DNA from 2 places in the Streptomyces sp. NPDC051563 genome. Region 1 is predicted to be linked to the other one. Evidence: riboswitches for the same ligand, from Rfam matches in the RefSeq annotation. Region 1 holds a riboswitch; the other holds the start of a gene.
The links. A riboswitch is a leader RNA that binds a small molecule or an ion and turns the genes downstream of it on or off. The one in region 1 is predicted to bind ZMP and ZTP.

Region 1 (15,216 bases):
GAGCCACATCAGCGAGACCTTGACCCCGCTGGAGGCGATGGCCGCGGCGCCCGACATGACCACGAAGGAGGCGCCGGTCAGCAGCAGGGCCAGGCCGAACTTGAAGGGGGTGCTCATGTGCTTGCCCCGGCGCACCCAGAAGGCGGCGAAGACGGGGGCCAGGATGATCACGAACAGCGAGGGCAGGGACTGGGTCCAGCTCGCCGGGATGTGCCAGCCGAGCAGGGACAGGTCGGTCTTCTGGGCGGCGAACAGGTTCAGCTCGTTGCCCATCTGGTCGTAGACCAGCCAGAACAGTGTGGCGGCCAGGAAGAGCCAGACGTAGGCCCGCAGCCGGGTCTTCTCGACCCGGTCGATCTTGGGGCTGCGGTACATCGAGAGCAGTACGCCCGCCGGGACCACCACGGCGACGACCGTCAGCAGGAAGGTGATGTTGTCGATGCTCAGCGCGTGCGAGGCGGCCAGCAGGGTGATCAGTACGGCGGTGAAGACCAGGCCGTACGCGGAGGACTTGCGCACCTTGGCCCGCTCGGCGGCGGTGAGCCGGACCATGGGCTCCGCGCGCAGCTGCTCGGTCAGGCGGCGGCCCCCGACGACGTACTGGACCAGGCCGAGGGCCATGCCGACGGCGGCGGCGCCGAAGCCGAGGTGCCAGTTGACCTCCTCGCCGAGGTAGCCGACGACGAGCGGGGCGATGACCGCGCCGAGGTTGATGCCCATGTAGAAGATCGAGTAGCCGGCGTCGCGGCGCTGGTCGTCGTCCGCGGCGTACAGCCGGCCGACCAGCGCGGAGATGTTCGGCTTGAGCAGGCCGGTGCCGATGACGATGAGGACCAGGCCGGGCCAGACGAAGACCGGGTTCGGCACGGCCATCAGGACGTGGCCCGCCATGATGACCACGCCGCCCCACAGGACGGCCCGCCGGGCGCCCAGGAACCGGTCGGCTATCCAGCCGCCGGGCAGCGCCAGCAGCGAGATCATGGCCATGTAGACGCCTTCCACGGCCTCCGCGGTGCCCTCGTGGAGCCCCATGCCGCCGTGGCCGCGGGAGGCGGCGAGGAAGTGCACGAGGATGGCGACCATGCCGTAGAGGCTGAAACGCTCCCACAGCTCGGCGAGGACGAGGGTGGCGAGCCCGCGCGGGTGACGCTTCCCGTCCACCGCCGCCGCGTCGGCCGGTGCTGCGTCCGGCGCCGGGGGCTTCTGCATATCCATCGAAGGCTTCACATATTCATTGGAGCCCTGTCGTGCCGGACCGGAATCGGCCTTTCGGCCCGTTACCGCGGGAAACGGAACGCCCCGGACCGAAGGGCCCGGGGCGTTCGTCGTACGGGAGGGAGCGGGCGCGGGCCGGAGGTCTCAGGGGGGCCCCGAGGGCTCAGAGGTCCGCGAGGGCCAGACCGGCCTGCGCGGCGGCGGCCTGCACGGTCTGCTCCAGCAGTACCGCGATGGTCATCGGGCCGACACCGCCCGGTACCGGGGTGATCAGCGAGGCGCGGGCGGCGGCCGACTCGAAGTGGACGTCGCCGACGTTGCCCTCGTTGTAGCCGGCGTCCAGGACCACGGCGCCCGGCTTGATGTCCTCGCCGCGGATGAACTCGGCCTTGCCGACGGCGGCGACCAGCACGTCCGCCTGGCGGACGATGGACGGCAGGTCCACGGTGCGCGAGTGGCAGTAGGTGACGGTGGCGTTCTGCTCCAGCAGCAGCATCCCGGCGGGCTTGCCCAGGATCGCGCTGCGGCCGACGACCACGGCGTGCTTGCCGGTCAGGTCCACGTCGTAGGCCTCCAGCAGCCGCATGATGCCGCCGGGGGTGCAGGAGACGAAGCCGGGCAGTCCGAAGCCCATGGCGGCGAAGGAGTGCATGGTGACCCCGTCGACGTCCTTGCCCGGGGCGATGGCCTCGAAGGCGGCGCGCTCGTCGATGTGGTGCGGGACGGGGTGCTGGAGCAGGATGCCGCTGATCTCCGGGTCCTCGGAGAGCGCCGTCAGGGTGGCGACGAGCTCCTCGGTGGTCGTCGCGGCCGGCAGCTCCACGTGGCGGGAGGTGATCCCGGCCTTGGCGCAGCGGTTCTGCTTCATGCGGACGTAGGTGACGGACGCGGGGTCCTCGCCGACCAGCACGGTGGCGAGACAGGGCGCGGTACCGGTGCGCTCGGTGATCTTCGCCGCGTACGCGGCGGTCCGCTCCGAGATGCGGCGGGCGAGGGCGGTGCCGTCCATCAGGGTGGCGGTCCGTGCCTGCGGGGCAGTCGTCTGGGTGGTCATCGGGGCTCCTGGGCGTCGCTGCGGGATCGCGGTTCGCCCAGGCGCGCGGCAGTCGGCGTACGCAAAGCGGGAGTACGCCGGGCCGCTCCCCGGTGGTGATCCACCCGAACGCCAGTCACGGCCCGCCGCCCAGTGTAGGCGACCTTCCGCCGGGCCGGGCGGCGGCCCCGGCGGACCCCGCGCCCGGCAATCGGGTGGATGACCGGGCCCGGACCTGGGACGATCGAGGGATGACGCGCACTTTCGACCATCTCGTCGCGGAAGCGGAATCCGTCTCTGTGGACGGCTGGGACTTCTCCTGGCTCGACGGCCGCGCCACCGAGCAGCGCCCCTCCTGGGGCTATCAGCGGCTCCTGGCGCGGCGCCTGGCGCAGGTCGGCTCCGCCCTGGACATCCAGACCGGAGGCGGAGAGGTGCTCGCCGGAGCCGGGCCGCTGCCCGCGCTGACGGTGGCCACCGAGTCGTGGCCGCCCAACATCGACAAGGCGACAAAGCTGCTGCACCCGATGGGCACCGTCGTGGTCGCGGACTCCGACGAGCCGCCGCTGCCGTTCGGCGACGGGGCCTTCGAGTTCGTCGCCAGCCGGCATCCGGTGACGGTCTGGTGGGAGGAGATCGCGCGGGTGCTGCGGCCCGGCGGCACGTACCTCTCCCAGCAGGTCGGCCCGGCGAGCGTTTTCGAGCTCGTGGAGTACTTCCTGGGACCGCAGCCGGAGGAGGTCCGGCGCGGCCGGCACCCCGACGATGCGGTCGCCGCGGCCACGAAGGCGGGACTGGAGGTGGTCGATCTGCGCTCCGAGCGGCTGCGGACGGAGTTCCACGACATCGGAGCCGTGATCTACTTTCTGAGGAAGGTGATCTGGATGGTGCCCGGCTTCACGGTCGGACAGCATCGGGACCGGCTGCGCGAGCTGCACGAACAGATCGAGCGCGAAGGCCCGTTCGTCGCACACACCGCCCGTTTTCTCATCGAGGCCCGCAAAACGGGCTGACAAAACGGGCGGACGCGACCACCCGCGACCGGCCCCCCGGTCACAGCGTGGCGCAGGTCACTCAATTCAGCGCGTAACGAATCTACTCGGGCATGCGATGAACCGACAGGTGTCCTCGTGCGGCCCGGAATACAGACCCCCCTCGGGTCTGTTTCCCGAGTCCGCGCGATGATGTCCCGCCACCCCTTATCTGTTCGCAACGAGAGGCTCCTTGTGTCGCTCAGCCCGTCCCGTACGTTCCCCACGGAGATCGCCGAATCCGAGGCCCTGGTCGCGCTTGTCGAGCGTGGCCGCGAGCAGGGTCACATCAACGGTGATGACGTGCGCCAGGCCTTCGAGGCCGGCCGCATCCCGGTGGACCAGTGGAAGCGGGTCCTGCGCAGCCTGAACCAGGTCCTGGACGAGGAGGGCGTCGCCCTCCACGTCAGCGCCGCCCCCGCCACGAAGGCTGCCGCCAAGAAGCCGCGCAAGGCGGCCGCCGCTCCGGCTCGTGCCGTCGCCAAGAAGGCCGCGGCCCCGCCGCGCCTGATCGGTGCCCGCAAGACCGCGGCCCCCGCCACCGCTGCGGCGATATCCGACCCGTCGGCCTCCGGGACCGAGGAGGAGGTGGCGGCAGAGGCCGCCGCCGCGCCGAAGAAGCGTGCGGTCAAGAAGACCGCCGTGAAGAAGACCGCCGTGAAGAAGACGGCCGCCACCAAGAAGACCGCCAAGGACGGCGACGAGGCCGAGGCCGCCGTCGCCGAGGGCGAGGACTGGGCGGCCGAGGACCTCGACGAGGGCGACGAGAAGGAGACGCCCAAGACGGGCGGCAGCGCCGGCTTCGTCCTGTCCGACGACGACGAGGACGACGCCCCGGCCCAGACCGTCATGGTCGCCGGTGCCACCGCCGACCCCGTCAAGGACTACCTCAAGCTCATCGGCAAGGTGCCGCTGCTCAACGCCGAGCAGGAGGTGGAGCTCGCCAAGCGCATCGAGGCCGGTCTCTTCTCCGAGTACAAGCTCGAAGAGGAGGAGGACCACAAGCCCGCGTTCAAGCGCGAGCTGGAGATCCTCGTCGAGGACGGCCGCCGGGCCAAGAACCACCTGCTGGAGGCCAACCTCCGCCTCGTGGTCTCCCTGGCCAAGCGCTACACCGGCCGCGGCATGCTCTTCCTGGACCTGATCCAGGAGGGCAACGTCGGTCTGATCCGCGCCGTGGAGAAGTTCGACTACACCAAGGGCTTCAAGTTCTCCACGTACGCCACGTGGTGGATCCGGCAGGCGATCACGCGTGCCATGGCCGACCAGTCGCGCACCATCCGCATCCCCGTCCACATGGTCGAGATCATCAACAAGCTGGCCCGCGTCCAGCGCCAGATGCTCCAGGACCTCGGCCGGGAGCCCACTCCGGAGGAGCTGGGCAAGGAACTCGACATGACCCCCGAGAAGGTCATCGAGGTCCAGAAGTACGGCCGCGAGCCGATCTCCCTGCACACCCCGCTGGGTGAGGAGGGAGACAGCGAGTTCGGTGACCTCATCGAGGACTCCGAGGCGGTCGTGCCGGCCGACGCGGTCTCCTTCACCTTCCTCCAGGAGCAGCTCCAGTCCATCCTGGGCACGCTCTCGGAGCGCGAGGCGGGCGTGGTCTCCATGCGCTACGGCCTCAACGACGGCCAGCCGAAGACCCTCGACGAGATCGGCCGCGTGTACGGGGTCACCCGTGAGCGCATCCGCCAGATCGAGTCGAAGACCATGTCGAAGCTCCGTCACCCGTCGCGCTCGCAGGTGCTGCGCGACTACCTCGACTAAACCGTCAGGTCAGTCGGAAGACCGGCCCCCGGGGCGTGAACGGCAGGGAGGCACCCTGCGGGATCAGGTAGGCGTGCTCGCGCCGGATCCGCAGGGTGTCGCACCGGCCGTCCGTGATCACGAGGACCGGGGCCCCGGGCGGGAAGTCCTCCGCCCGGTGCAGCAGGTCGACGGCCGGTTGCAGGACCGTGCCGCCCCGGCCGCGCACCCGGACCCGCCCGGCGATCTCGGTCGGGGGGATGTAGCCCGCGTCGTACGGCGCCGCGTCGCAGAACACGACACGGGCGGCCGGTACGTCGCGGGCTTGCGCGTACGAGGCGATCGCGCCGAGCGCCTTGCCGAGCAGGGCGGCGTTCATCGACGCCGAGGTGTCGAGGACCACCCCGAAGGTGCAGCGGGCGGTCTCCTCCAGCGGGAAGTACCGGCCCGCACGCGGGATGTCCGGGGTGGAGGCCTGTCGGCGGGCCGGGCGGGCGTAGGACCGTACGGCCACGGGCCGCGGCACGTACGCGTCGAACCAGCGGGCGAGCTCCGCGTCCCACGGCACCGGTGGGTGGACCAGCGCCCGGATCTCCTGGATCAGCCCGGCGGGCAGCAGTCCGCGCTCCCCGTACCCGTGCAGGTCGAAGCCCTGGACCAGGCCGCGCCGGTAGAACTCGTCCAGGTCCGTGTACGGGCCGCTGCCCGGGTGGAGCAGCGGCTCGCCCAGGATGTCCCCGCGGCCCTTGCCGCGCAGGGTGGCGAGGCGGCGCATGCGGCGCAGGTCGGTGGTGATCCGGTCGTAGACCTCTTCGACCGAGAGGTCCCGCAGCTCCGCGTCGTACAGCAGCCCCTCGGGCATCTCGCCGACGCCCATCTCCACCAGCCAGCCGTTGACCACGTAGTCGGCGGCCACGTTGTGCAGGTACGGGTCACGGGCACCGCAGCGCTCCCCGTGGCGCAGGGCGGCGTGCAGCATCTCGTGGGCCAGGACGAACCGCCATTCCCCGTCGGTGAAGCTGCGCAGCGGGTTGACGTAGATCTCCCCGGCGCTCGCGCTGACGGCGGCGATATCGATGCCCTGGGCCCGGGCCAGCTCGGCGTCGGCGACGATCTCCAGCCCGGCGGCGAGACCCCCGAGCAGCGGGTACGAGGAGACGAACCAGTTCAGGGCCCGGTCCCACGGGTGCAGCCGGACGTGCTCCCCGGTGACCCGGTCGCGGCGGCCGCCGGCCACGTCCATGGCGGCCGAGACGCTGCGGGTCAGGGCGTGCGCGAAGGCGGTCTCCCAGTCGGGGACGGCGGTGTTCCAGGCCCCCCAGGTCACCAGGAGCTGGTCGGGGTGGTCTCCGGCCGTGCCGCAGTGCTCGTGGGCCGCGGGGATGCCGTCGCGGCGCCAGCGGGCCGCGAGCAGCTCCTCGTCGCCGCCGGGATGTTCGGCGGGCAGCCGGTCCGGGGTCCAGCCGGGTGCGAAGCTCGCCAGGAACCGGTTGACGACGGCGCAGCGGGCGGCCAGGTCGAAGCGGTCGGGCTGGGAGCGGCGCTCGTCCTTGGCGGCGGGCACGTGTCCGAAGCCGAGGTGGAGCAGCGCGTGGGCGAGCGTCCAGGCCCACTCCCCGGGTGCGGCGCGCCGGGTGGGGTGGACGTGGACGGTGCCGTTGGAGTCGACGGCCGCCAGTCCTGAGACCGGGGTGGCCGGGCACTTGCTCTGACGGCAGACGGTGGCGGACACGGCGGCGAGGGCGGGGTTCCGCTTGACCAGGGCGAGGCCCTCGGCGAAGGCCTGGTCGGCGGGGTCGGGCTTGGCGTTGCCGGTGCTCTTGCGGGTGGTGCTCTTGCGGGTGGTGTTCGTGCGGGTGGGGCGGCTCACCGGCGGGCCTCGACCAGGCGCGGCATGTCGCGGGCCGCCTCGACGAGGAACCAGGCGGGCAGCACGGGCAGGCCGTCGGCGTCGTCGGCGATGACGGTCTGGGCGACCTCGACGGAGATCTCGGCGAGCTGCACGAGGAGGGCCTTGGCCCGGTACGCGGTCTGCCGGACGGCGGGCGAGACGTGCTCGCGCCGTGCGGGCAGCTCCTTGACCAGCCGGCCCCGGAAGGCGTCGGCCAGGTAGTAGAGCAGGTCGCGGTCGGCGAGCCGGGTGGGCCAGTTCGCGTCGCCCTTCAGGATCGCCTCGATGCCGAAGGAGTGGCGGACGATCTTCGCGTAGCCGCAGAAGGAGACGGCGTGCGCCGGGGTGAGGGTGCCGTGGGCGATCACCTTGAGGGTGGTCTCGTCCAGCTCGGGCCCGAAGGAGTGCAGGGCGTCCGAGAGCATGTGCCAGGAGCGCGGCGTGGAGAACGCCTCCTCCGTCTTGGGCGGCTGCGACCACAGGTGGTCGGGCCGGTCCGTGAGGTAGTCGGTGACCCACGGGTGGATGCCGTGCTCACCGGCCCAGACCAGCCAGTCCCCGGCGGAGGCGTTCAGGTGGACGTGCGTGAGCCGGTTGACGAGCGCGGAGGCGATGGGGCGGGCCAGGGCGTTGTCGGTGGCCCGGTTGCCCGCGCCGATGACGATGGAGCCCGCGGGCAGCTCGTAGGAGCCGATGCGCCGGTCGAGGATCAGCGAGTAGAAGGCCTTCTGCACGTCCGGGCCGGCGGCGTTGAGCTCGTCCAGGAACAGGCAGTACGGCTCGTCCCGGGCGATCGTCTCCGGCGGGCAGAACACCGAGCGCCCGTCACGGATCTGCGGTACGCCGATCAGGTCCTCGGGCGCGAGCTGGGTGCCGAGCAGGCTCACGCACTCCAGTCCCAGCGAATCGGCGAACTTCCGCACGAGCGAGGACTTGCCGATGCCGGGCGCCCCCCAGAGGAACACGGGCCGCACGGTGGCGAGCCCGAGGAGCAGTTCGGGGAGCTGGGCGGGGGTGACGGTGACGGCGGCCTGCACGGGTGGGAATGTCCTTGGGGTCCGGGAAACGCGGTGCGCTGGTGCGCGGGTGAGCCCAGTGTGGGCGCACGGCATGTCCCGGAGCACCCGGTTTTTCCCGGGGTCTGCCCAGCCCTCAGGCCTCGGAGTGTTCCAGCAGGTGCTTGAGCTTCTCCTCGCTGCGGGGCATCTCCTTGCGGACCATGGGCTTGACCGCGAGCGGGACGAGCGCCCTGCCCAGGCCGCGGCCCTCGAAGTCGACGGCGAGGGTCACGCGCGAGCGGGCGCCGTCGTCGAGGGGTTCGATGCGGCCCCGCACATCGGGGCGGACCGGCCCCCGGACTCCGCGGAAGTGCCAGCTCCTCGGCGGGTCCATGGCCAGGACCTCCATGGTCGCGGGGATCGTGCGCCGGCCGACCCGGCGGCCGACCAGGACCCTGGAACCCACATGGACGGGCAGGTCGCCCATCGGCACCGCGGTGACGGCCCGGTCCTGCCACTCCGGCAGGTGCGTGGGGTCCGTGATGTACGCGTAGACGTCCTCGGGCGTGCGGTCTATGTCGATGCTCTTGCTGATCGCGGACATGGCGACCCCTCGGAGCCCCCCTGGTGGACTCTGTTCCCACCGTACGCCCGGGGCCTACGGTGCGGGCGCCGGGTCCGTGCCCGGGGTCACCGAGAGGTCCGGGGAGACCGGGATCTGGGGCCCGTCCGCCTCGGTCAGCCAGCGGCGCAGGACCCGGTGGACGGCCTCCGCACCCACCAGCTCTCCGCCGGGCCGGTCCACCGGATCGGAGAGCTCCACCGGCCACATCAGGAACGGGTGGCCCTGCTCCCCGCCCAGGCCGCCGTGCGAGCCGATCTGCTCCTCGAAGGCGTGCACCGCGCCGGTCTGCGGGTCGTAGGCCGAGTTCACCATCACGTCGGCCACGTGCGGGAAGGTGTCGGTCCGCCGGACCGCCCGCGCCGCGCCCGGGCCGAAGGGGGCCAGCAGGGCCTCCGCCGCGCCCGGCTCGTCCAGCCGGGCCTCGGCCCCGCCGGCCGCCAGGACGGTCCCGTCGACGAGCAGGAACCCGACGCCGGGGTGGTTGGCCAGGGTGGAGAGCAGCGCCGGGTGGGCGCGCTCGATCCGTTCCCTGGACGCCCGTCCGGGCAGGTCGGGGAAGGAGATCAGGCCGAGGTTGCCCGAGGCCAGGACCACCGGGTCGGGGCCCGCCCCGGGTCGGGCCTCGTCGTCCGTCTCCTCCACGGGCCGGTGCAGGGCCGCCCGTACGGCGGCCCGCGCCTCGGCCCCGCTGTGCGTGCGGCCGGCCTTCCTGGACACCGGGAGCCCGCAGCCCGCGCGGACCAGGTCCTTCAGGGTGAGCCCGTACCGGCCCAGGAAGGTCTCCCCCGGGCTCTGGCCGTGGTCGGAGAGCAGCACGATCCGGTACTCCCGGGGGGCGTGCTCGGCGACCCGGGCGAGGAGCGCCAGGCTGCGGTCGAGCCGGGCGAGCACCTGCTCGGTGTCCCGGGAGCGCGGGCCCGAGTGGTGGGCGACCTCGTCGTAGCCGACCAGGTCGGCGTAGACGGCGGCGCGGCCGGCCAGCATGTCGCCGATCACGGCGGCGACCACGACGTCGCGCTCCACCACCGTCGCGAAGGCGCGGATCAGCGGGTACAGCCCGCCGCGCCCGACCCGTGGCCGCTCCCCGCGCAGGCGTCCGCGGACCGACTGGGTGATCTCGCGGGCCACCTCGGCGACGAAGGAGAGCGCCGTGCGGACCGCGTTGGCCGGGTCGGAGAAGTACGCGAAGTACCCCGCGCGGGACCGGTTGTGCGGGCCGCGCCGGGCCGAGACGGACAGGACGAGCGCCAGTTGGCCGGCGCCGCCGCTGAAGAGGTTGCCGCGACTGGCCCCGTCGAGGGTGAGCAGGCCGCCGTCCCCGGTGCGTTCGACGGCCCGCCGCTGGAGCTCGGCGGCGCTGGTGGGCCGGTTGCAGACGACCACCTCGCCGGTCTCCTTCTCGTACCAGCGGAAGGCCGGGACGTCGAAGTTGGAGCCGTGCAGGATCCCGAGCTGGCTCGCTCCGGTCTGGCTGGACCAGTCGGTGTGCCAGGAGCCGACGCGGTGGCTGCGGTCGAGCCAGTCGGCCACCGTGGGCATCAGGCCGCTGCCGGCCGCGCGCCGCAGCACCTCGTACCCGACCCCGTCCAGCTGCAGGAACACCAGGGCGGGGGCGCGTTCGTCGGCCCCGGGCATCCCCTCGCGGTGCTGGCGGCGCCGGCGGCGGTCGGCGAGCCGGTAGAGCCGGCGCCGGTAGGCCTCGTCGTCGCGTACGGCGAGGGCCGTGGAGGTCGCGGAGGCGACGGCGGACATCACGGCGGCGACCACCACCGCCGTCTCGGGGTCCGCCTCGCCGCGGCCGGCCGGGATCAGGCTGAGCGCCAGCAGCAGCAGCGAGCCGTTGAGGAAGAAGACGAGCAGCCCGAGCACCAGGGCCGGCACGAGCAGCAGGGCGCGTACGAGAACCGGCCACACCAGCGCGCTCAGCAGACCGAACGCACCGGCGCCGATGGCTGCCGTCAGACCTATCTGCGTGATGCTGTCGCGGTCGCCGCCCGCGCCCGCCTGGAGCCTGAAGTCGGGGAGGATTCCGGCCAGGGCGAGCATCGTGAGGGTGGACACCGCCCAGACGACGACCACCCGCACCAGGGCGCCGCCCGTACTCCGCCACCGGCCTCGCAACACGCCCGACCCACCTCACCACCGTGGCCCGCACCGCGCCGACGAGCCCCCGTCCCACGGTGTCCAGGCTCGCACAACGGCGCCCGCCGGGCCGGATGACACGGGCGGCGGACGTGCGTGCGGAGGGGGCGGCCGCTCGCTCGCGCCGGGGCAAACGGTTCCGCCCGCGCCGGGGCGAGCGATTTCGCCCCGGACCGGGGTCGAGCGGTTCCGCCCACGCCAGGGCCGGCGGTTCCGCCCGGGACCGGGCCTACGTGCCGTCGTATCCGGCGGTCGGCATGGAGAGCCGGCGGTGCACCTCGGCCTTCATCGCCGAGGTGTAGTGCGGTTCTTCGAGACCGGCTGTTTCCAGCCGTACGCCGCGCCGGGCACATTCGGCGGTGAACTCCCCCACGGAGCGCAGCGCGCGCGTCAGCACCCGGTGGTTCGCGGTGACGAACAGGTCGACGCGGCCGGCGTCGATGTCGTTCCACAGACCGCAGTGGTCGGCGCGCAGCCCGTAGACGAACAGCTGGCGGGTCACGACGTACCCCCGCTCCGCCGCCCAACGGGCGCACATGGCGTGCTGGCTCCGGGTGTCGACGGCGAAGGGATCCGTGTCCAGATCCTCCAGCGGGGCCAGGCTGGCGATCGCGGCCACGCGCAGCTCATCCATGCCGCCCGACCCTACTCCGATCCGCCGCCCGGGAGGAGGGGGCGTGAAGGACCGGTTCCGCCGCTGCGGCACCCCGGTTCCGAGCGGCTGCGGCGGGCAGCCTTTAGGCTCGGACGGGACCCGGTGGCAAGCGGGACGAGGGAGGGGATCAGGGGCCGGTGGAGATCACTTGGTGGGGCCATGCCACGTGCACGGTCGAGGATTCCGGTGTCCGGCTGCTCACGGACCCGCTCTTCGCCCGCCGCCTGGCGCACCTGCGGCGCCGGCGTGGGGCGGTGCCCCCGCCGGAGGCGGCGGTCGCCGACGCGGTGCTCGTCTCGCACCTGCACGCCGACCACCTGCACCTGCCCTCGCTGGCGCGCCTCGCGCGCGGCACCCGGCTGCTGGTGCCCCGCGGGGCGCCGGGCGCGGTGCCGGGGCTGGCCCGGACGGCCGGGGTGCGGGGGCTGGTGGTCACGGAGCTGTCGCCGGGCGACACGGTGACCGTCGGGGACGGCGTACGGGGCGGCGGCGTACGGGTCCGGGCGGTCAGCGCACGGCACGACGGGCGGCGGCTGCCGTTCGGACCGCGGGTCGCGCCCGCGCTCGGGTACGTGATCGATGGCTCCTCGCGGACCTACTTCGCCGGGGACACCGGCCTGTTCGACTCGATGGCCGACGAGGTCGGACCGGTGGACGTGGCCCTGCTGCCGGTCGGCGGCTGGGGGCCCAACCTGGGCCCCGGGCACCTGGACGCGGCGGGTGCCGCGCGGGCCCTGGCCCTGCTGGCGCCGGCGGCCGCGGTACCGGTGCACTGGGGCACGTACTGGCCCATCGGGATGGACGCGGTGCGGCCGCACGAGTTCCACGCGCCGGGCGAGGAGTTCGCACGCTGCGCGCGCAAGGAGGCGCCGAAGGTGACGGTCCGGCTGCCCGCGCACGGCGAACGGGTGCGGCTGCCGTGAGGGGGCTGTGGCTGTTCGCGGAGTCGGCCGCGCAGGTCCCGCCGGAATCCACCCAGCAGGCGATCGGCTATCCGACCCTCTTCGTCCTGGTGGCGCTGGGCGCGCTGGTACCGGTGATTCCGACGGGCGCGCTGGTCAGCACGGCGGCGGTGGTGGCGTTCCACCAGGACTCCCTGCCCTTCGGGCTGCTGCTGGTGTTCGGGGTGTCCTCGCTGGCCGCCTTCGCCGGTGACATGGCCCTGTACTGGCTGGGCCGACGCGGGGTCCGCTCCCGCAACGGCTCGCGCCGGCTGGAGGCCCTGCGCCGGCGGGCGACCCCGGAACGCCTTGCCCAGGCGCAGCGCAAGCTGGACGAGAACGGCGTCCTGGTCCTGATCGTCTCCCGCCTCCTCCCGGGCGGCCGCATCCCGGTGATGCTGGCCTGCCTGCTCGCGGAACTGCCCCTGCGCCGGTTCGCCCGCGGCGACGGCCCCGCCTGCCTGGCCTGGGCGGCGACCTACGGCCTGATCGGCATCGTCGGCGGCTCCCTCTTCGCGGAACCCTGGAAGGGCGTGGCCCTCGCGGTGGCCCTCACCCTCCTCATCAGCACGACCCCGTCCCTCTGGCGCCGAATCCGCCCCGGACACGGCTGACCTGACCGGCCCCGGAGCCCAAAGGCCTGTGCGGCGCCACCGAACTGGCCGGTCCCGGAACCGATTGCCTGTGCGGCACCGTTCCCGGGGGCCAGCCCCCGGACCCCCGCTCCTCAAACGCCGGAGGGGCTGGATTTTGGCAGGCGTCCGGCATTCACGTGCGGGCCGAGGCCGGTCACATCCAGCCCGTCCGGCCTCCACGTGCGGGCTGAGCCCAGCCAAATCCAGCCCCTCCGGCGTTTGAGGAGCGGGGTCTGGGGCGGAGCCCCAGGGGGTCCGGGGCACAGCCCCGGGGAACGGGCGAAGGGCGGGTAGGGGAACTCCGCCCCGCGCAGCGGCAAACGGTCGCCGTGGGGACTTCGGCCCGCGCAGCGGCAAGGGGTGCTGCGGGACATCGGCCCGCGCAGCGGGGATCGGTGCTGCCGGGGGCTTCGCCCCGCGCAGCGGCGAGCCGTCGCAGGGGGGACTTCGGACCGCGTAGCGGTGTGGGCCGGGGACGGCTGCGGCTAGAAGGTTCGGGACGCCCCGATCGGGAGGTCCCAGAGGTGCTCCTGGGGCAGCCCGGTACGGGCCCACGCGGCACGTACCCGCTGCACCGGCTCCATCACCGGCTCGGCGGACAGCACGAAGGTGCCCCAGTGCATGGGCGCCATCCGCCGCGCCCCCAGGTCCAGACAGGCCCGCACGGCCTCCTCCGGGTCCGCGTGGACGTCCCGCAGCCACCACCGCGGGGCGTACGCCCCGATCGGGAGCAGTGCGAGGTCGATGCCGGGGTGGCGCCGCCCGATCTCGCCGAACCAGTGTCCGTAGCCCGTGTCGCCCGCGAAGTAGACCTTCTTCGCGGCGTCGCCGCCCCGGCCCTCCCCGACGCTGAGCATCCAACCGCCCCACAACGTCCGGCACGCGTCCGTCAGCGACCGCTTCGACCAGTGGTGCGCGGGCACGAACTCGAACCGTACGCCGCCCAGTTCGGCCGACTCCCACCAGTCGAGCTCGGTGACCCGGGTGAAGCCCCGCCGCCGGCACCAGCGCGCGAGGCCCGCCGGGACGAAGAGCGGCGTCGTGCGCGGGAGGCGTTTGAGGGTGGGTGCGTCGAGGTGGTCGTAGTGGTTGTGGCTGATCACCACGGCGTCGACCGGCGGGAGTTCCTCCCAGCGCACTCCGACGGGGGTCATCCGGGCCGGGGTGCCGAGGATCCGCCGGGACCAGACGGGGTCGGTCAGTACGGTGAGCCCGCCGATGCGCAGCACCCAGCTGGCGTGTCCGGCCCAGGTGGCGGACACCGCCCCGGTGGCCACGGAGGGCAGCGGGGCGGGCGCGTACGGCAGGTCGGGGATGCCGCGCAGCCCCTCCGGGCCGGGCCGGAAGGCGCCCTCGCGGGCGAGCCGGGCGAACGCGCGGAGTCCCGGCAGCGGGGTGGTCAGCCGGTCCGCGAACGAGCGCGGCCACAGCCGGTGTTCGCCCAGCGGCCGCGGCCGCGCGGGCCGGCCGGCGACACCGGGACCGGCATCGGGACCGGCACCTGCCCGGGGCGCCGCCGGGGGGACGTCCGGGCCGGCCCCGGCCAGGGAAGCCGAGGGGGCGTCCGTCTGGTCCCTCATCGAGATGTCTCCGTTCACCGGCGGCAGTCGGGGTTTCGGCGCGGGCCTCAGCCGGACAGCCCGGCCAGCACCGACCGGAGCCGGGCCAGGGAGTCCCGTACGTGGGGCAGGCCGAGGGGGTCGGTCGCGGTGAGCGCCGCGAGCCGTTCCTCGGGGGTGGCGCCGAGGAGCGGGCCGGTCGACAGCCGGACCCGCGGGGCGACGGGCTCGTCCGCGAAGCGCTGCCCGCCGGGCGTGGGCGCGCCGAGCCGTCCGCCCAGCCAGTCCTCCAGTTCCATCGCGTCGGCGACTCCCTGGCGGGCGAGTCCGGCGCGCAGCGGCGTCAGATCGGCGTAGAGGTGGCGGCCGGCCTGCGGGGGGCGGGCCAGTACCCCGGCGGCCAGCAGTTCCCGGTGTGCGGCCCGGGCCACGGTGCCGTGCAGGGCGGCGGCCGCGGCGGCGCGTCCCGTGACGGCGGCGGGCTCGTCGAGGGCGTGTGCGGCCGCCCCGGCGACGGGGCCCGCGACGAACCCGCCGGTGGCGGTGAGCACGTCCAGGGTCCGGGCCCGCAGCCAGGTGCCGCGCGGGGTGCCGGGGAACCGGATGACGGCGGCGGGCCAGCCGGCCGGGAGCAGGGCGCCGGAGAGGTCCAGGAGCACCGCGGTGTCGTCCGGCAGCATCTCGGCGGGGCTGAGCACGACGAGCCGTTCGTGGGAGCCCGCCGGCCCGCCGGGCGTGCCCT
Region 2 (15,216 bases), on a different contig from region 1:
GGAGGTCGTGCGGGAGCTGAACGCCAACCCGGAGTGCACCGGCTACATCGTGCAACTCCCGCTCCCCAAGGGCATCGACACCAACCGCGTCCTGGAACTCATGGACCCGGCGAAGGACGCCGACGGCCTGCACCCGATGTCGCTCGGCAGGCTGGTCCTCAACGAGCCGGGCCCGCTGCCGTGCACCCCGTACGGGATCGTCCAGCTGCTGCGCCACCACGAGGTCGAGATCAACGGCGCGCACGTGGTCGTCCTCGGCCGCGGGATCACCGTCGGCCGCTCCATCGGCCTGCTGCTCACCCGCAAGTCCGAGAACGCGACCGTGACCCTCTGCCACACCGGCACCCGCGACCTGTCCGGGCTGCTCCGCCAGGCGGACATCGTCGTCGCCGCGGCGGGTGTGCCGCACCTGGTCAAGCCCGAGGACGTGAAGCCGGGCGCGGCCGTGCTCGACGTCGGCGTCAGCCGCGACGAGAACGGCAAGATCGTCGGGGACGTGCACCCCGGGGTCGCGGACGTGGCCGGCTGGATCTCCCCGAACCCGGGCGGCGTCGGCCCGATGACCCGGGCGCAGCTGCTCGTCAACGTGGTCGAGGCCGCCGAGCGGGCGGTTCCCCGTGCCGGCTGAGCGGGAGCGGGAGCCGGATCCCGGCACCGTCCCCGAACCCGCCCCGGCCGCCGGTCCCGCCGCGGCCGCCGCCTCCGCGGGCCTGCGCCCGGTGCCGAGCTGGGCCAGGAAGGGCGAAGCCGGCGGACGACGGAGCCCGGGGCCCGACCCCGAGCCCGGGCCCGGGACCGAGGACGGCGAGGAGCAGGACGGGGCCCGGTCGCGCCGCTTCCCCTCCGTCACCCTGGACACCGCGCGCCCCGAGGGCGGCGGCCGGGCCGCGCCCGGCGACGCCCCGGCTCCGGCCCGGCAGTGGCCGATGCTGGCCGTCCTGGCCGCGACGGCGGCCGGACTGCTGCTCACCGCCGTGGGCCATCCGCGCGTCGGCTGCCTGCTGATCGGGATCGCGATGATCGCGGGTTCGGTGATGCGCCGGCTGCTGCCGTCCGTGGGCATGCTCGCGGTGCGCTCCCGCTTCACGGACATGGTCACGTACGGCCTGCTGGGCGTGGCGATCACGCTGCTCGCCCTGGTGATGGAACCCAAGCCGTGGCTGAACATCCCCTTCCTGGAGACGGCGGTCCGTTTCACGGTCCGCTAGGCCGTCCCTTGCGGAGGGTGCCGGGCCCGTACCGGCACGATCCGCACGAGATCCGAAAGGGGCGGTCCGAAAGGGGCGGACCGGCCCTCCGGGAGCCCCCGCCGGACGCCCCGTGTGCCCCGCGCCACACGGGGCGGGGGATTGGGGTGGTCCTGGGTCGGATAGCCTGACGGCGGATGTCTCTTCACGTCAAGATTTACTGGGCCACGGAGCGGCGTCCTCCCAGCACATGGGGCAGGGACGCCCCACCGCCAGCTGTCTAACGGAGAAGGCCATGACCCGCACTCCCGTGAATGTCACCGTCACCGGCGCCGCCGGCCAGATCGGCTACGCGCTGCTCTTCCGCATCGCCTCCGGCCACCTGCTCGGCGCGGACGTGCCGGTCAAGCTCCGTCTTCTGGAGATCCCTCAGGGCATGAAGGCCGCCGAGGGCACCGCCATGGAGCTCGACGACTGCGCCTTCCCGCTGCTCGCCGGCATCGACATCTTCGACGACCCGAACAAGGGCTTCGAGGGTGCCAACGTCGCGCTGCTGGTCGGCGCCCGCCCGCGCACCAAGGGCATGGAGCGCGGTGACCTGCTCTCCGCCAACGGCGGCATCTTCAAGCCGCAGGGCGCCGCGATCAACGCGAACGCCGCGGACGACATCAAGGTCCTGGTCGTGGGCAACCCGGCCAACACCAACGCGCTCATCGCGCAGGCCGCCGCCCCGGACGTACCGGCCGAGCGCTTCACCGCGATGACCCGCCTGGACCACAACCGCGCGATCTCGCAGCTGGCCGCCAAGACCGGCGCCGCCGTCTCCGACATCAAGCGCCTGACCATCTGGGGCAACCACTCGGCGACCCAGTACCCGGACATCTTCCACGCGGAGATCGCCGGCAAGAACGCCGCCGAGCTGGTCAACGACCAGGCCTGGCTGTCGGACGAGTTCATCCCGACCGTCGCCAAGCGCGGCGCGGCGATCATCGAGGCCCGCGGCGCGTCCTCGGCCGCCTCGGCCGCCAACGCCGCCATCGACCACGTGCACACGTGGGTCAACGGCACCGCCGCGGGCGACTGGACCTCCATGGGCATCCCGTCGGACGGCTCCTACGGCGTCCCGGAGGGCATCATCTCCTCCTTCCCGGTCACCACCAAGGACGGCCGCTACGAGATCGTCCAGGGCCTGGACATCAACGAGTTCTCCCGTGCGCGCATCGACGCGTCCGTGCAGGAACTCGTCGAGGAGCGCGACGCGGTGCGCGAGCTCGGCCTGATCTGATCGCTCCCGTACGGTCCGGCCGCGCAGGCCCCCGTACGAGCGGTACGAACACCGAAACGCCCCGGCCAAACCTGGCCGGGGCGTTTGGCGTGAATCTTTCTGTCGCCGCATGGAGGCGGACCCTAGGGTCGGTCGGTGACCGAGAACGCGATTCCCCGGCAGCCCGGCGGCAGTTGGGCCGGTCCCTCCGCCGGCCGCCCCCCGGTGCACCCCTCCCTCAGCGAGGCCGGCCGCTTCCTGTGCGCGGGAACGTACCTCGACGCCGCGTACCGCGACCGGGTCATCGACGAGCTGTACGTTCACGAGGAACGGATCGTCGCCCCCTCCTACGGCTACGACGCCTCCCGGGTCCTCGCCCACGCGCTGCGCGCCCGCCGCGCCGAACTCGGCTGGGCCGCCTGGGTCCTCGGAGCCTGGTTCGTCGGCTCCCTGCTCACGGGCGGCGTCCTCGCCGCGCTGATCGTGCCCTTCCTGCTGCTGAGCCTCGCCGACTGGCTGCGCGCCCGGAACGTCCCGGTGCTGCGCTTCCTGTCCGTGATCCTGCGGATCTACGTCTGGTGGGCGCTGGTCATCGTCCTGCTGCTCCTCGGCTTCGGCGGGTTCGCGCCGTTCGGCGTCCTGGACGCGCTGGGCGGGGACGGCGCCCTGCCGTTCGCCCCGACCGGCGGCGAGGTGGAGGGCACGGCCGTCCTGTGGTGGCTGCCGGTGGTCTTCGCCGGGGTGGTCACCGTCGTGGGGCTCCAGCGCGGACACGTCTACCGGACCATCGCCACCGACCTCGCCGAGCGCCGCTACGCCGACCACGCGAACGACCAGGCCGAAGCGGCCGACGGGGCCCGCTTCCAGCGGGTCCGCCAGCGCATCAGGGCCGAGCAGCACGCGCCGATGATCATGTACGACGTCAACGACCCGTTCTGCGGAGCGGGTGATCCCTTCCGGCCCTGGCAGCTGTCCGTGGAACTGCGCCCGCGCGAGGGCCTCGGCCCCGACCGCAAGCCCGTCCCGGTCACCAACTCCCACATCCTGGCGCGGATCGTTCCGCTGCTGGAACGCCTGCGGGTGCCCTCCCCGCACGGCTCCCCGGAGCAGGCCGCCGCCGTGGGGGACCGGCTGCGCGAACTGGTCCTGGACGAGTGCGTGTTCCTGCCCGCGAGCGGGCTGCCGCACCGGGACACCGCGCAGGTGGTGCACGGCCAGTTCGGCGAGCAGCGGGCCGCCGCCATCGAGGAGGGCGGCGAGCGCCGCCGGCACTTCCTGCGCGTACGGGTGGGCGGCTGGGAGGAGAACCTCGTCGTCACCGTCTTCGTACGGGTCCACACGCAGGGCGGGATGATGATGCTGGAGGTGGCCCCGCACGTGCTGCTGCCCGTCCGGACCGACTTCCACAACGCGGACGCGGACGCCCAGCGCTACCGCAACAACAACGGGTTCGGCAAGGCCGTCTGGGCCCTGCGCAACACCCCCGGCTCCCTCGTGGCCTCCGCGGCCACGCTCGGCCGCGGGCTGGCGAGCTGGTGGCGGATCGTCACCGGCGGCCACGGCGGGGCACGGCCCGAGGGGCCGCGGGTGTCGGTGCGCGACCTGGCCTCCGAGGACAACGGCTCGCTGTTCCACCTGATGGACCTCGACCGCTTCCTGAAGACCATCCAGGACCGGGTCGTCGGGGGCGTCGTCGTCGCGCTGCACGAAGCGGGCTGGCACACCGAGGAGTTCGCCGAGCGCGCGGTCAACGTCGCCGAGGGCGGGGTGTTCATCCAGTCGGTGAACCACAGCTCCTTCAGCGTCGGCGGCAGCAACAACACCAACAGCACCAAGATCAAGAGGAGTACCGGTGGCAGTTGAAGACGGCGTTACGGGTACGGACGCGGGCGCGGCCGGGCAGGAGCCCTCGGTCCGCATCGGCGGGGTCACGGGCAGCGCGTTCAGCATCGGCGGCAGCAACCACACCAACACCGTGCACCACGGGGGAGCGGGGGCGGAGACCGTCGGGCCGCAGGCCCTCCTCGACGCCGTACTGGAGCTGCGCGCGGCCCTCGTACGGCTGCCGCGCGGTGCGGACAGGGCGGCGCTCGACGCCGAACTGGACGGGGTCGCGGAGGGACTGGAAGGGGCCGAGGAGATCCGGCCCGGCCTGGTCACCCGGCTCCGCGGAGCCCTGGAACGCTGGGCTCCGCTGGTGGACTCGGTCAGCGCCGCCACCGCCCTGGCCGGGCTCCTGACCACCCTGGGAGGCTGATCCGTGCCCCCGCAGAACGCCCCCCGCTGGGACCCCGCCACCCAACGCTGGGTCACGGACCCCGCCGAGCCGCCCCCCGCACAGCCGACCCCGCCCCAGGGCCCGCCCGCGCCTCCGGCCCAGAACCCGGCTCCGCCCGCACAGCCGGCCTCGCCCGCGCCTCCGGCCCAGAACCCGGGCCCGCCCGCGCAGCCGGCTCCGCCGCCGGGGTACGCACCCGCCCCGGGTCAGCCTCCGGCGCCCGGCTCCGCCCCGGGACACGACCCCGGCGCGGCATCCGGTCCGGGCACGGCTCCGGGCTACGAGCCGGCCTCAGGACCGGCCCCTGCCCCTGCCCCGGCTCCGGGCTACGAGCCGGCCTCAGGACCGGCTCCGGCCCCAGCCCCTGCCCCGGCTCCGGGCTACGAGCCTGCCCCGCAGCCCGGCCCGGGGGAGTACGGGCCGGGCGGGTACGGCCCGGCGGGGTCGGAGCAGGACGCGTACCGCTACCCGTACCCCACCTATCCGCACCCGCAGCCCGTACAGCAGGCGTACCCCGTACCGCCCCCGCCCCCGCGGGCCGGCGGCCGGTGGCTGACGCCGACCACGGCGGCCGTCGCGGTGGCCGCGCTCGCGCTCGGCGCCGCCGCCGTGTGGTTCGTGGCGCGGGACACCGGCGAGCAGCCCGCGCAGGCGGGACCGACGGCCTCGGGCCCCGTGTCGAGCGCCGAGGGGTCACCGACCCCCTCGGCCACCCGCTCCTCCCCGTCCCCGACGGACAGCGGCAGCCCGACCCCCACGCCCAGCCCGAGCGGCAGCGACCCCGCCCACGAGACCGTGCGCGACGCGAAGGGGTTCACCGTCGCCGTGCCCGCCGGGTGGCTCCGCGAGGAGGCCGCCTCGGGGGTCTTCTACCGCTCTCCCGACCGCACTGCCCTGATCCAGGTCTTCCAGGTCAGCGAGCCCGAACTGACCCCGCTCGCCGCGGTCCAGGGCGCCTCCACCTACCTGCGCGCCCAGACCACCGGCTACCAGGAGATCCGGGTCGGACCGGCGCCGGACGCCCCCGAGGGCGGCGAGCTGGTCTACGAGTACGACAGCGCGGAGTCCCACGGCCGACGCCGCGGCGTGGAACGGGTCTTCGTCGCCGGGGACGGCAAGAAGTGGGCCGTCCTCACAGCCGGCCCGTCGGCCGACTGGACGCTCACCCAGGCCCACCACAAGGCCGCCCTGACCGCCTTCCGCCCCACGGGCGGCTGACGGGGCGGGCGGCCACGGACCCGCATCCACGCCTCACTGCACCGCTCCTGACCGGGGAACACCCCTCAGGGGGCGGGAACCGTCACTTGTACATGCCCGGGGTGTAGCGCCCCGGGGTCAGGCGGGTGGTGACGCCGATGCGGTTCCAGACGTTGATCGCGGCGATCAGGGCGATCACCTGGGCCAGCTCCTTCTCCTCGAAGTGCTTCGCGGCCCGCTCGTAGACCTCGTCGGGAACGAAACCGTCGGTCAGGACGGTCACGGCCTCCGTCAGCTCGATCGCGGCGAGCTCCTTCTCCGTGTAGAAGTGCCGCGACTCCTCCCAGGCGCCGAGCAGCAGCAGCCGCTCCACGTCCTCGCCCGCCGCGAGGGCGTCCTTGGAGTGCATGTCGATGCAGAAGGCGCAGTGGTTGATCTGCGAGGCGCGCAGTTTGACGAGCTCGACCAGCGCCGGGTCCAGGCCCTTCGCGGCGGCCGCGTCCAGGGCCACGGCGGCCTTGTAGAACTCCGGGGCGAGCTTCGCGAGCTGCATGCGGGGGGTGTGTTCGGGTGCCTTCTCCGTGTGGGTCATGGCATCAGCCTAGGAGGCAGGCGGCCCACGTATATGGTCCATTTCCATGACCGAATCGTGGGCCACTTTCGGCGCCGACCTGCATCTGGAACCGGTCCCGGGGCGCGGTGTCCGGGCCGGGCTGACCGAGGCGCTGCGCGAGGCCGCGCGCAGCGGGCGGCTGGCCCCCGGGACCCGGCTGCCCTCCTCGCGCACCCTCGCGGCGGATCTCGGGATCGCCCGCAACACCGTCGCCGAGGCCTACGCCGAGCTCGTCGCCGAAGGCTGGCTCACCGCGCGCCGGGGCTCCGGGACCCGGGTCGCGGAGCGGGCCCGGATCGGGGCGGGGACCGGCGGCGGGGCGCGGCGTCCCGCGGCGGCCGTGACCGTACGGCGCCCCGTGCGCGCGCAGACCTCGTACAGCCTGAAGCCCGGTTCCCCGGACCTGGGCGGCTTCCCGCGCGCCGCCTGGCTCGCGGCGGCCCGGCGGGCGCTGACCGAGGCCCCGAACGAGGCCTTCGGGTACGCGGACCCGCGCGGCCGGGTGGAGCTGCGCGAAGTGCTCGCCGGGTACCTGGCGCGGGCCCGCGGGGTGTACGCGGACCCCGAGCACATCGTGCTGTGCGCGGGCTTCGGCCAGGGCCTGCTGCTGCTCTCGCGGATGCTGCGCGCACGGCGGATCCGGGAGATCGCGGTGGAGGGGTACGGGCTGGACGTGCACCGGGAGCTGCTGACCGGCGCCGGGCTGCGCACGCGGCCGCTGGCGGTGGACGGGGCCGGGGCCCGCACCACCGAGCTGGCCGGTTCGGGCGCCGGTGCGGTGCTGCTGACGCCGGCGCACCAGTTCCCGACGGGCGCCGCGCTGACGCCCGGGCGGCGGGCGGCGGCGGTGGACTGGGCGCGGTCCACGGGCGCGCTGATCCTGGAGGACGACTACGACGGCGAGTTCCGCTACGACCGCCAGCCGGTCGGCGCGCTCCAGGGACTGGACCCGGACCGGGTGGTGTACCTGGGTACGGCCAGCAAGTCCCTGGCGCCGGGGCTGCGCATGGGCTGGATGGTGCTGCCCGGACCGCTGATGGAGGAGGTGCTCGCGGTGAAGGGCCGGACCGACTGGAGCTCCAGCGCGCTGGACCAGCTGACGCTCGCGGAGTTCATCCGGTCGGGGGCGTACGACCGGCACGTGCGGGAGATGCGGTTGCGCTACCGGCGGCGGCGCGACGAGCTGGTCGCGGCGGTCGGGGACCGGGCGGCGGTCTCCGGCATCGCCGCCGGGCTGCATGCGGTGCTCGATCTGGGGCCGGGTGGGGAGCGGGCGGCGCTGCGGTCGGCCGCCTGGCAGGACCTGGGGCTGCAGCCGCTGTCCTTCTTCCGGCATCCGGCGGCGGTGATGCCCGTGCGCGAGGCGCTGGTCGTGGGCTTCGGGACGCCGTCCCAGAGCGCGTGGGCGCCGACGCTGGCCGCGCTGGTGGCGTCCCTGCCGTGACGGGTGCCCTGCGGGGCCGTCCCCTACCCGCCCTTCCACCGTTCCCCGGGCTCCGCCCGGACCCGGCCCCGGACACGGACCCGGTCCTGGAACGCCGGACGGACTGGATCGTGCGGGCGTCGGCGCGCACGTGACCGCTGGTGGTCCGGGCCCGCACGTGACGGACGGCGGTCCGGGAAATCCAGCCCCTCCGGCGTTTGAGGAGCGGGGTCTGGGGCGGAGCCCCAGGGACACCGGGCTGCGCCCGGGCCCCGCCCTCAAGCGGCGGGCGGCCGGACCGGCTCCGCCGGGGGTTCGCCGAAGCGGGCCAGGGCGAGGGAGCCGGCCACGGCCACCGCGAAGCCCGCGACCGCCAGCCAGGTCAGGCCCTCGCGGGTGCGGTCGCCCAGCCAGGCCACGCCCACCACCGCCGGGCCGATCGTCTCGCCGAGCACCATGCCGGCCGTCGCCGTGGTCACCGAGCCCCGCGACAGTGCCGAGGTGAGCAGCAGGAACGCGGAGCCGCCGCCGAGCAGCAGCGCGTAGAACGCCGGGTTCGCCAGGGCGGAGAGGGAGATGCCGTCGATGAGCCGGACCGCCACCTCCACCACCCCGAAGCCGGTTCCGGCGGCCAGACCCAGCGTCAGGGCCCGGCTGCGGTCCGGCAGTCCGCCCGCCACGGCCCCGACCACCAGCACCAGCCCGGCCACCGCCAGCAGCCCCAGTTTCAGCGCCGGCGTGCCCTTCCCCGAGCCCTCCTCCCCGGACGCCAGCCCGAGCATCACCAGCCCCGCGCACACGACCGCGACCGCGCCCCACTCCATGCCGCTCAGCCGCACCTTCAGCAGCCGCGCCGCGACCACCGCGGTCACCGCGAGGCTGGCGGCGAGGGCGGCGCCCACCGCGTAGATCGGGATGTGCCGCAGGGCGATGATCTGGAAGACGAAGCCGACCCCGTCCAGCCCCAGGCCGGCGAGATAGCGCCATTGGCGCAGCGCCCTCAGGAGGAGGGCGGTGTCGACGCCGGAGCCCGTCCCCGGCTCCGCCGCCCGCGCCGCCACGGCCTGCAGGACCGACGCCGTGCCGAAGCAGACCGCCGCACCGAGCGCGCAAATCATCCCAATGAGCACGAACCGACTCTAGGTCACGGATCCCGCGTCGGCCGGATTCCGTCGGCCGGGGCGGCCGTTCTAGTCTGTCCGCAGCCGGCCACCCAGGGGGAGCGAACCATCCATGGACAGCAGCAGTAGCACCAGCAGTACCGATTCCGCGCGCACCAAGCGCCGCATGCGCTCCGGCACCGTCGCCCTCGGCGGCATGGGCCTGCTCGCCGCCGCCCTGGTGGCCTGCGGGAGCAGCAACGAGCCCGACAAGCGCTGCGCGGACCGCGCCACCATGGAGAAGCTGAACTCCAAGGAGTGCAAGAGCGGCGGCCGCGGCGCGTACTACTACGGCGGCAGCGTCACGAAGAACAGGGTCAGCGGCGGCAGCTTCGACAAGTCCGCCGTCACCCGCGGCGGCATCGGCGGCCACAAGAGCTCCTCGGGCGGCTGATCCAGGGTGAAGCGCCACACCATCGAGCCCCGCCCCGACTGGCAGAAGACCGTCGAGGAGCAGGGGCTGATCTACCCCCTGACCCGCTACCCCGACGACTCCCTGCGCCCCTATTGGGACGAGAGCGCGTACTACTCCTTCACCCTGCCCGAGATCGAGGCGCTGGAGAACGTCGTCGAGGAGCTGCACGCCATGTGCCTGGCGGCGGCCCAGCACATCGTCGACCACGACCGCTTCGCCGACCTCGGGATCACCGACCCGAAGCTCGCCGCGCTGATCGCCGAGTCCTGGCGGCGCCGCGCCGAACAGCCCTCGCTCTACGGCCGCTTCGACCTGCGCTACGACGGCTCCGGGAGCCCCGCCAAGCTGCTGGAGTACAACGCCGACACCCCCACCTCCCTCGTGGAGGCGGCCGGTCCGCAGTGGTTCTGGATGGAGGAGCGCTTCCCCGGCGCCGACCAGTGGAACTCCCTGCATGAGCGGCTCGTCGACGCCTGGCGGCGCCAGGCGGAGCTGCTGCCGGCCGGACCGCTGCACTTCGCGCACTCCGAGACCGACGAGCTCGGCGAGGACCTGATGACGGTCGCCTACCTCCAGGAGACCGCCGAGCAGGCCGGCATCGAGACCCGTGAGCTGTCGGTGGAGCAGATCGGCTGGGACAGCCTGTCCGGCCGGTTCGTGGACGAGAAGCTCGGCTTCATCCGCGCGATCTTCAAGCTCTACCCGTGGGAGTGGCTGGCCACCGACGAGTTCGCCCCGCAGGTACTCGGCACGTACGACCACGGCGGCGGCTCCGGCACCACCGCCTGGATCGAGCCCCTGTGGAAGATGCTGCTCTCCAACAAGGCGCTGCTGGCGGTCCTGTGGGAGCTCTTCCCGGAGCACCCGAACCTGCTGCCCGCCTACCTGGACGGCCCGCGCGAGCTCGCCACGACCACCGGCTACGCGGCGAAGCCGCTGCTGGGGCGCGAGGGCGCGGGCGTCACCCTGCACCCGGTCGGCGGCGAGCCGTTCGCACCGGAGGAGGACGAGACCTACGTCTTCCAGGGCCTCGCCCCGCTCCCCGACTTCGACGGCAACCGGGTGGTGCTCGGCGCGTGGGTGGTCGAGGACGAGGCGGCGGGCCTGGGCATCCGCGAATCGGCGGGACCGGTCACGGACGAGTACGCCCGCTTCCTGCCCCACGTCATCCTCTAGCCGTCGTCCGGGAGGCCGCCCCCACCGGGGAGGCGGCCGTCCGGCGCCGCCCCGGTGGCCGTACCCGGCCGACGGCCAGGACACCCCCTAGGCGCCGAGGACCGACCTGAGCTGGTCCAGCCCCCAGTCCAGGTCCTCCTTGGAGATCACCAGCGGCGGTGCGATCCGGATCGTCGAGCCGTGCGTGTCCTTGACGAGCACCCCGAGCCCCATCAGCTTCTCGGAGATCTCCCGGCCGGTGCCGCGCGCCGGGTCGATGTCCACGCCCGCCCACAGCCCGCGGCCCCGTACGGCGGTCACCGCACCGCCGCCGACCAGCAGGTTCAGTTCGCGGTGCAGGTGGTCGCCGAGCTCGGTGGCGCGCTGCTGGTACTCGCCGGTGCGCAGCATCGCGATGACCTCCAGGGCCACGGCGCAGGCCAGCGGGTTGCCGCCGAAGGTGGAGCCGTGCTCGCCGGGCCTGAACACGCCGAGCACGTCGCGGTCGGCCACCACCGCCGAGACGGGCACGACCCCGCCGCCCAGCGCCTTGCCGAGGATGTACACGTCGGGGACGACCCCCTCGTGCTCGCACGCGAAGGTCCGGCCGGTGCGGCCCAGGCCCGACTGGATCTCGTCGGCCATGAACAGGACGTTCCGCTCGCGCGTCAGTTCCCGTACGCCCTTCAGGTATCCGGCGGGCGGCACGAGGACGCCGGCCTCGCCCTGGATCGGCTCCAGGAGCACGGCCACGGTGTTGGAGGTGACGGCGGCGGCGAGCGCGGTGAGGTCCCCGTACGGGACGATCTCGAAGCCGGGGGTGTACGGGCCGAAGTGGTCGCGGGCCTCGTGGTCGGTGGAGAACGACACGATGGTCGTGGTCCGGCCGTGGAAGTTGTCGGCCGCCACCACGATCTTGGCGTGGCCGTCCGGTACGCCCTTGACCTCGTACCCCCACTTGCGGGCGGTCTTCACCGCCGTCTCCACGGCCTCCGCCCCGGTGTTCATGGGCAGCACGGCCTCCTTGCCGCACAGCGCCGCGAGCTCGGTACAGAAGTCCGCGAAGCGGTCGTGGTGGAAGGCGCGGGAGGTCAGGGTGACCCGCTCCAGCTGGGCGCGGGCGGCGTCGAGCAGCCGCCGGTTGCCGTGGCCGAAGTTCAGCGCGGAGTACCCGGCGAGCATGTCGAGATAGCGACGCCCCTCCACGTCGGTCATCCACGCGCCTTCGGCGGTGGCGACGACGACGGGCAGGGGGTGGTAGTTGTGCGCGCTGTGCGCGTCGGCGGAGCGGATGGCATCAGCAGTTGTCGACACGGGGTCTCCGATCGTCCGTCAAGCCGGTGACGAGGGTGGCGTCACTGTCCATCCTCGCTCGAATACCGGACGGAGAAACCTCATCTGCGGCGCGCCCGCTAAGGTGTCGGACACGCACGGCGACTGGCGCACGGAGAACCAACTCCGGGGGAGCCGTGCGCGCACGACCGCACACAGGGCCGCTCGCCTGGGCCTCGCGGGGACGAGATCCGACATCGACCCCGGAGGAACCGCCATGAGCGCGAACCACCACCCGTACCGCCACCCCGCCCTCCTCGCGACCGACCCCGAGCTGGCGTCCTTCGTCGCCGCCGAGGAAACCCTCCAGGCGCAGACCCTGCGCCTCATCCCGAGCGAGAACTACGTGTCCTCGGCCGTGCTGGAGGCCTCCGGCACCGTGCTGCAGAACAAGTACAGCGAGGGCTACCCGGGCCGCCGGTACTACGAGGGCCAGCAGAACATCGACCGCATCGAGGCACTGGCCGTGGAGCGGGCCAAGGGCCTCTTCGGAGTCGACCACGCCAACGTGCAGCCGTACTCCGGCTCGCCCGCCAACCTCGCCGTCTACCTGGCCTTCGCGAAGCCCGGCGACACGGTGATGGGCATGGCGCTGCCGATGGGCGGGCACCTGACGCACGGCTGGGGGGTCTCGGCGACGGGCTCCTGGTTCCGCGGCGTGCAGTACGGGGTCCAGGCGACTGCGGATCCTGAAACGAATGGCCTCATCGACTACGACGCCGTACGGGACCTCGCGCTCGCCGAGCGGCCCAAGCTGATCTTCTGCGGCGGTACGGCGCTCCCGCGCACGATCGACTTCGAGGCGTTCGCCTCGATCGCGAAGGAGGCGGGCTCGGTGCTCGTCGCCGACGTGGCGCACATCGCCGGCCTGATCGCGGGCGGCGCCCACCCGTCCCCGGCGGGCCACGTGGACGTGATCTCCACGACCACCCACAAGACCCTGCGCGGTCCGCGCGGCGCGATGCTGATGTGCCGCGAGGAGCATGCGAAGGCCATCGACAAGGCGGTCTTCCCGGGCCTCCAGGGCGGCCCGCACAACCAGACGACGGCCGGTATCGCGGTGGCGCTGCACGAGGCTGCGCAGCCCTCGTTCGTGTCGTACGCGCACGCGGTCGTGGCCAACGCGAAGGCGCTGGCCGCGGCGCTGCTGGAGCGGGGCTTCGACCTGGTCTCGGGCGGTACGGACAACCACCTGATCCTGATCGACCTCACCGGGAAGTCGGTGTCCGGCAAGATCGCGGCGAAGGCGCTGGACCGGGCCGGGATCGTCGTGAACTACAACACGGTGCCGTTCGACCCGCGCAAGCCGTTCGACCCGTCGGGGATCCGGATCGGTACGCCGTCGCTGACGTCGCGGGGGCTCGGCGTCGAGCACATGCCGGTGGTCGCCGACTGGATCGCGGGGGCGGTCTCCGCGGCCGCCCTCGGCGATGAGGCTGCCCTCGGCACGGTCCGGGCCGAGGTCGCCGCCCTCATGGCCGCCTTCCCGGCCCCGGGCCTCCCCGTCGCCTGACCCGTCCCGGGCGGGGGGCGGTCCCTGCGGGGGCCGTCCCCTACCCGCCCTTCGCCCGTTCCCCGGGCTGCGCCCGGACCCCTCCCGGGGCTCCGCCCCGGACCCCGCGCCTCAAACGCCGGCGAGGCTGGAATTGCCCGGCGTCAGCCTGAACGTGCGGACCGGCGCCTGCCAAAATCCAGTCCCGCCGGCGTTTGAGGCGCGGGTGTGGGCGGCGCCCGCGAAGCCCCGCGCAGCGGCACACCTCCTGACCCGGACGGAAAGCGGTCGCTCGGCCGAGGCAAGATCCGGACGGGGGGCTACCGGGCGGTACCCGGGCGGGGGCCGGGTGCGGGGGGCGGGACCCGCCGGGTTCCGGCCAGTGGCGGGGCCGAGCCCGGGGTCACACCTGAGAGAATGGGGGCATGGCTTCTGATCGTCCTCGCGCGCTCTCCGGCATCCAGCCCACCTCCGGTTCGTTCCACCTCGGGAACTATCTCGGAGCCATCCGGCAGTACGTCGCCCTGCAGGAGACGCACGACGCCTTCTACATGGTCGTCGACCTGCACGCGATCACCATGCCGCAGGATCCGAAGGATCTGCGCGCCAATACCCGGCTCTCCGCGGCGCAGCTCCTCGCCGCCGGTCTCGACCCCGAGCGCTGCACGCTCTTCATCCAGAGCCACGTGCCCGAGCACGCGCAGCTCGGCTGGGTCATGAACTGCATCACCGGTTTCGGCGAGGCCAGCCGGATGACCCAGTTCAAGGACAAGTCCGCGAAGAACGGCGCCAACAACGCCACCGTCGGCCTGTTCACGTACCCGATCCTGCAGGTCGCCGACATCCTGCTCTACCAGGCGAACTCCGTCCCCGTCGGCGAGGACCAGCGTCAGCACATCGAGCTGACCCGGGACCTGGCCGAGCGCTTCAACCAGCGCTTCGGGAAGACCTTCACCTTGCCGGCCGCGCACATCGTCAAGGAGGTCGCGAAGATCTACGACCTCCAGGACCCGGCGATCAAGATGTCGAAGTCGGCCTCTTCGCCCAAGGGCCTGATCAACCTCCTCGACGAGCCCAAGGCCACCGAGAAGAAGATCAAGAGCGCGGTCACCGACACCGAGGCCGTTGTCCGGTTCGACGCGGAGAACAAGCCCGGCGTCAGCAACCTGCTCACGATCTACTCCACCCTCACGGGCGAGTCGATCCCGGCGCTGGAGGCCGCGTACGAGGGCAAGGGCTACGGTGCGCTCAAGACCGACCTGGCCGGTGTGATGGTCGATTTCGTCACACCCTTCAAGCAGCGCACCCAGGAGTACCTGGACGACCCGGAGACCCTGGATTCCCTGCTGGCCAAGGGCGCGGAGAAGGCCAGGGCGGTCGCCGCCGAGACCCTGGCGCAGGCCTACGACCACCTCGGTTTCCTGCCCGCGAAGCACTGACGGGCACGCAAGGGAAAGAGGGCCCTGGCGATCTGGGGGGTGCTGCCGCCACACTGGGGCGGCAGCACTCGTGCGACGCACATGCGGAGCACATGCGAAGCACAGACCACGCACAGGGACTACAGGCGGAGGAGAGCTACGTGGGGACCGTAACGCTCGGCGTTTCGATCGCGGTCCCGGAGCCGTACGGCAGCAGCCTTCAGGAGCTGCGGGCCGGCTTCGGGGACGCCGCCGCGCACGGCATTCCCACGCACGTCACCC

Region 2: linked by a shared signal. The riboswitch ahead of glyA (serine hydroxymethyltransferase) and the one ahead of ACIA8F_RS31735 (bifunctional 5,10-methylenetetrahydrofolate dehydrogenase/5,10-methenyltetrahydrofolate cyclohydrolase) in region 1 are both predicted to bind ZMP and ZTP.

Annotation. Positions count from the first base shown of each region.
Region 1 is NZ_JBITDL010000033.1:71,051-86,266, forward strand. It holds gene ACIA8F_RS31730 (peptide MFS transporter) at 1-1,215, opposite strand, end outside; gene ACIA8F_RS31735 (bifunctional 5,10-methylenetetrahydrofolate dehydrogenase/5,10-methenyltetrahydrofolate cyclohydrolase) at 1,379-2,269, opposite strand; ZMP/ZTP riboswitch at 2,298-2,398, opposite strand; gene ACIA8F_RS31740 (methyltransferase domain-containing protein) at 2,500-3,261, shown strand; gene ACIA8F_RS31745 (RNA polymerase sigma factor) at 3,475-5,049, shown strand; gene ACIA8F_RS31750 (hypothetical protein) at 5,054-6,898, opposite strand; gene ACIA8F_RS31755 (ATP-binding protein) at 6,895-7,956, opposite strand; gene ACIA8F_RS31760 (SRPBCC family protein) at 8,072-8,521, opposite strand; gene ACIA8F_RS31765 (alkaline phosphatase family protein) at 8,576-10,666, opposite strand; gene ACIA8F_RS31770 (hypothetical protein) at 10,914-11,318, opposite strand; gene ACIA8F_RS31775 (MBL fold metallo-hydrolase) at 11,477-12,262, shown strand; gene ACIA8F_RS31780 (DedA family protein) at 12,268-12,894, shown strand; gene ACIA8F_RS31785 (MBL fold metallo-hydrolase) at 13,401-14,495, opposite strand; gene ACIA8F_RS31790 (aminotransferase class I/II-fold pyridoxal phosphate-dependent enzyme) at 14,543-15,216, opposite strand, start outside.
Region 2 is NZ_JBITDL010000002.1:230,835-246,050, forward strand. It holds gene ACIA8F_RS03250 (bifunctional methylenetetrahydrofolate dehydrogenase/methenyltetrahydrofolate cyclohydrolase) at 1-628, shown strand, start outside; gene ACIA8F_RS03255 (DUF3017 domain-containing protein) at 618-1,208, shown strand; gene ACIA8F_RS03260 (malate dehydrogenase) at 1,483-2,472, shown strand; gene ACIA8F_RS03265 (hypothetical protein) at 2,608-4,314, shown strand; gene ACIA8F_RS03270 (hypothetical protein) at 4,304-4,708, shown strand; gene ACIA8F_RS03275 (hypothetical protein) at 4,712-5,947, shown strand; gene ACIA8F_RS03280 (carboxymuconolactone decarboxylase family protein) at 6,030-6,518, opposite strand; gene ACIA8F_RS03285 (PLP-dependent aminotransferase family protein) at 6,565-7,983, shown strand; gene ACIA8F_RS03290 (hypothetical protein) at 8,241-9,080, opposite strand; gene ACIA8F_RS03295 (hypothetical protein) at 9,196-9,516, shown strand; gene ACIA8F_RS03300 (glutathionylspermidine synthase family protein) at 9,523-10,713, shown strand; gene rocD (ornithine--oxo-acid transaminase) at 10,801-12,006, opposite strand; ZMP/ZTP riboswitch at 12,116-12,206, shown strand; gene glyA (serine hydroxymethyltransferase) at 12,242-13,537, shown strand; gene trpS (tryptophan--tRNA ligase) at 13,942-14,955, shown strand; gene ACIA8F_RS03320 (2'-5' RNA ligase family protein) at 15,096-15,216, shown strand, end outside.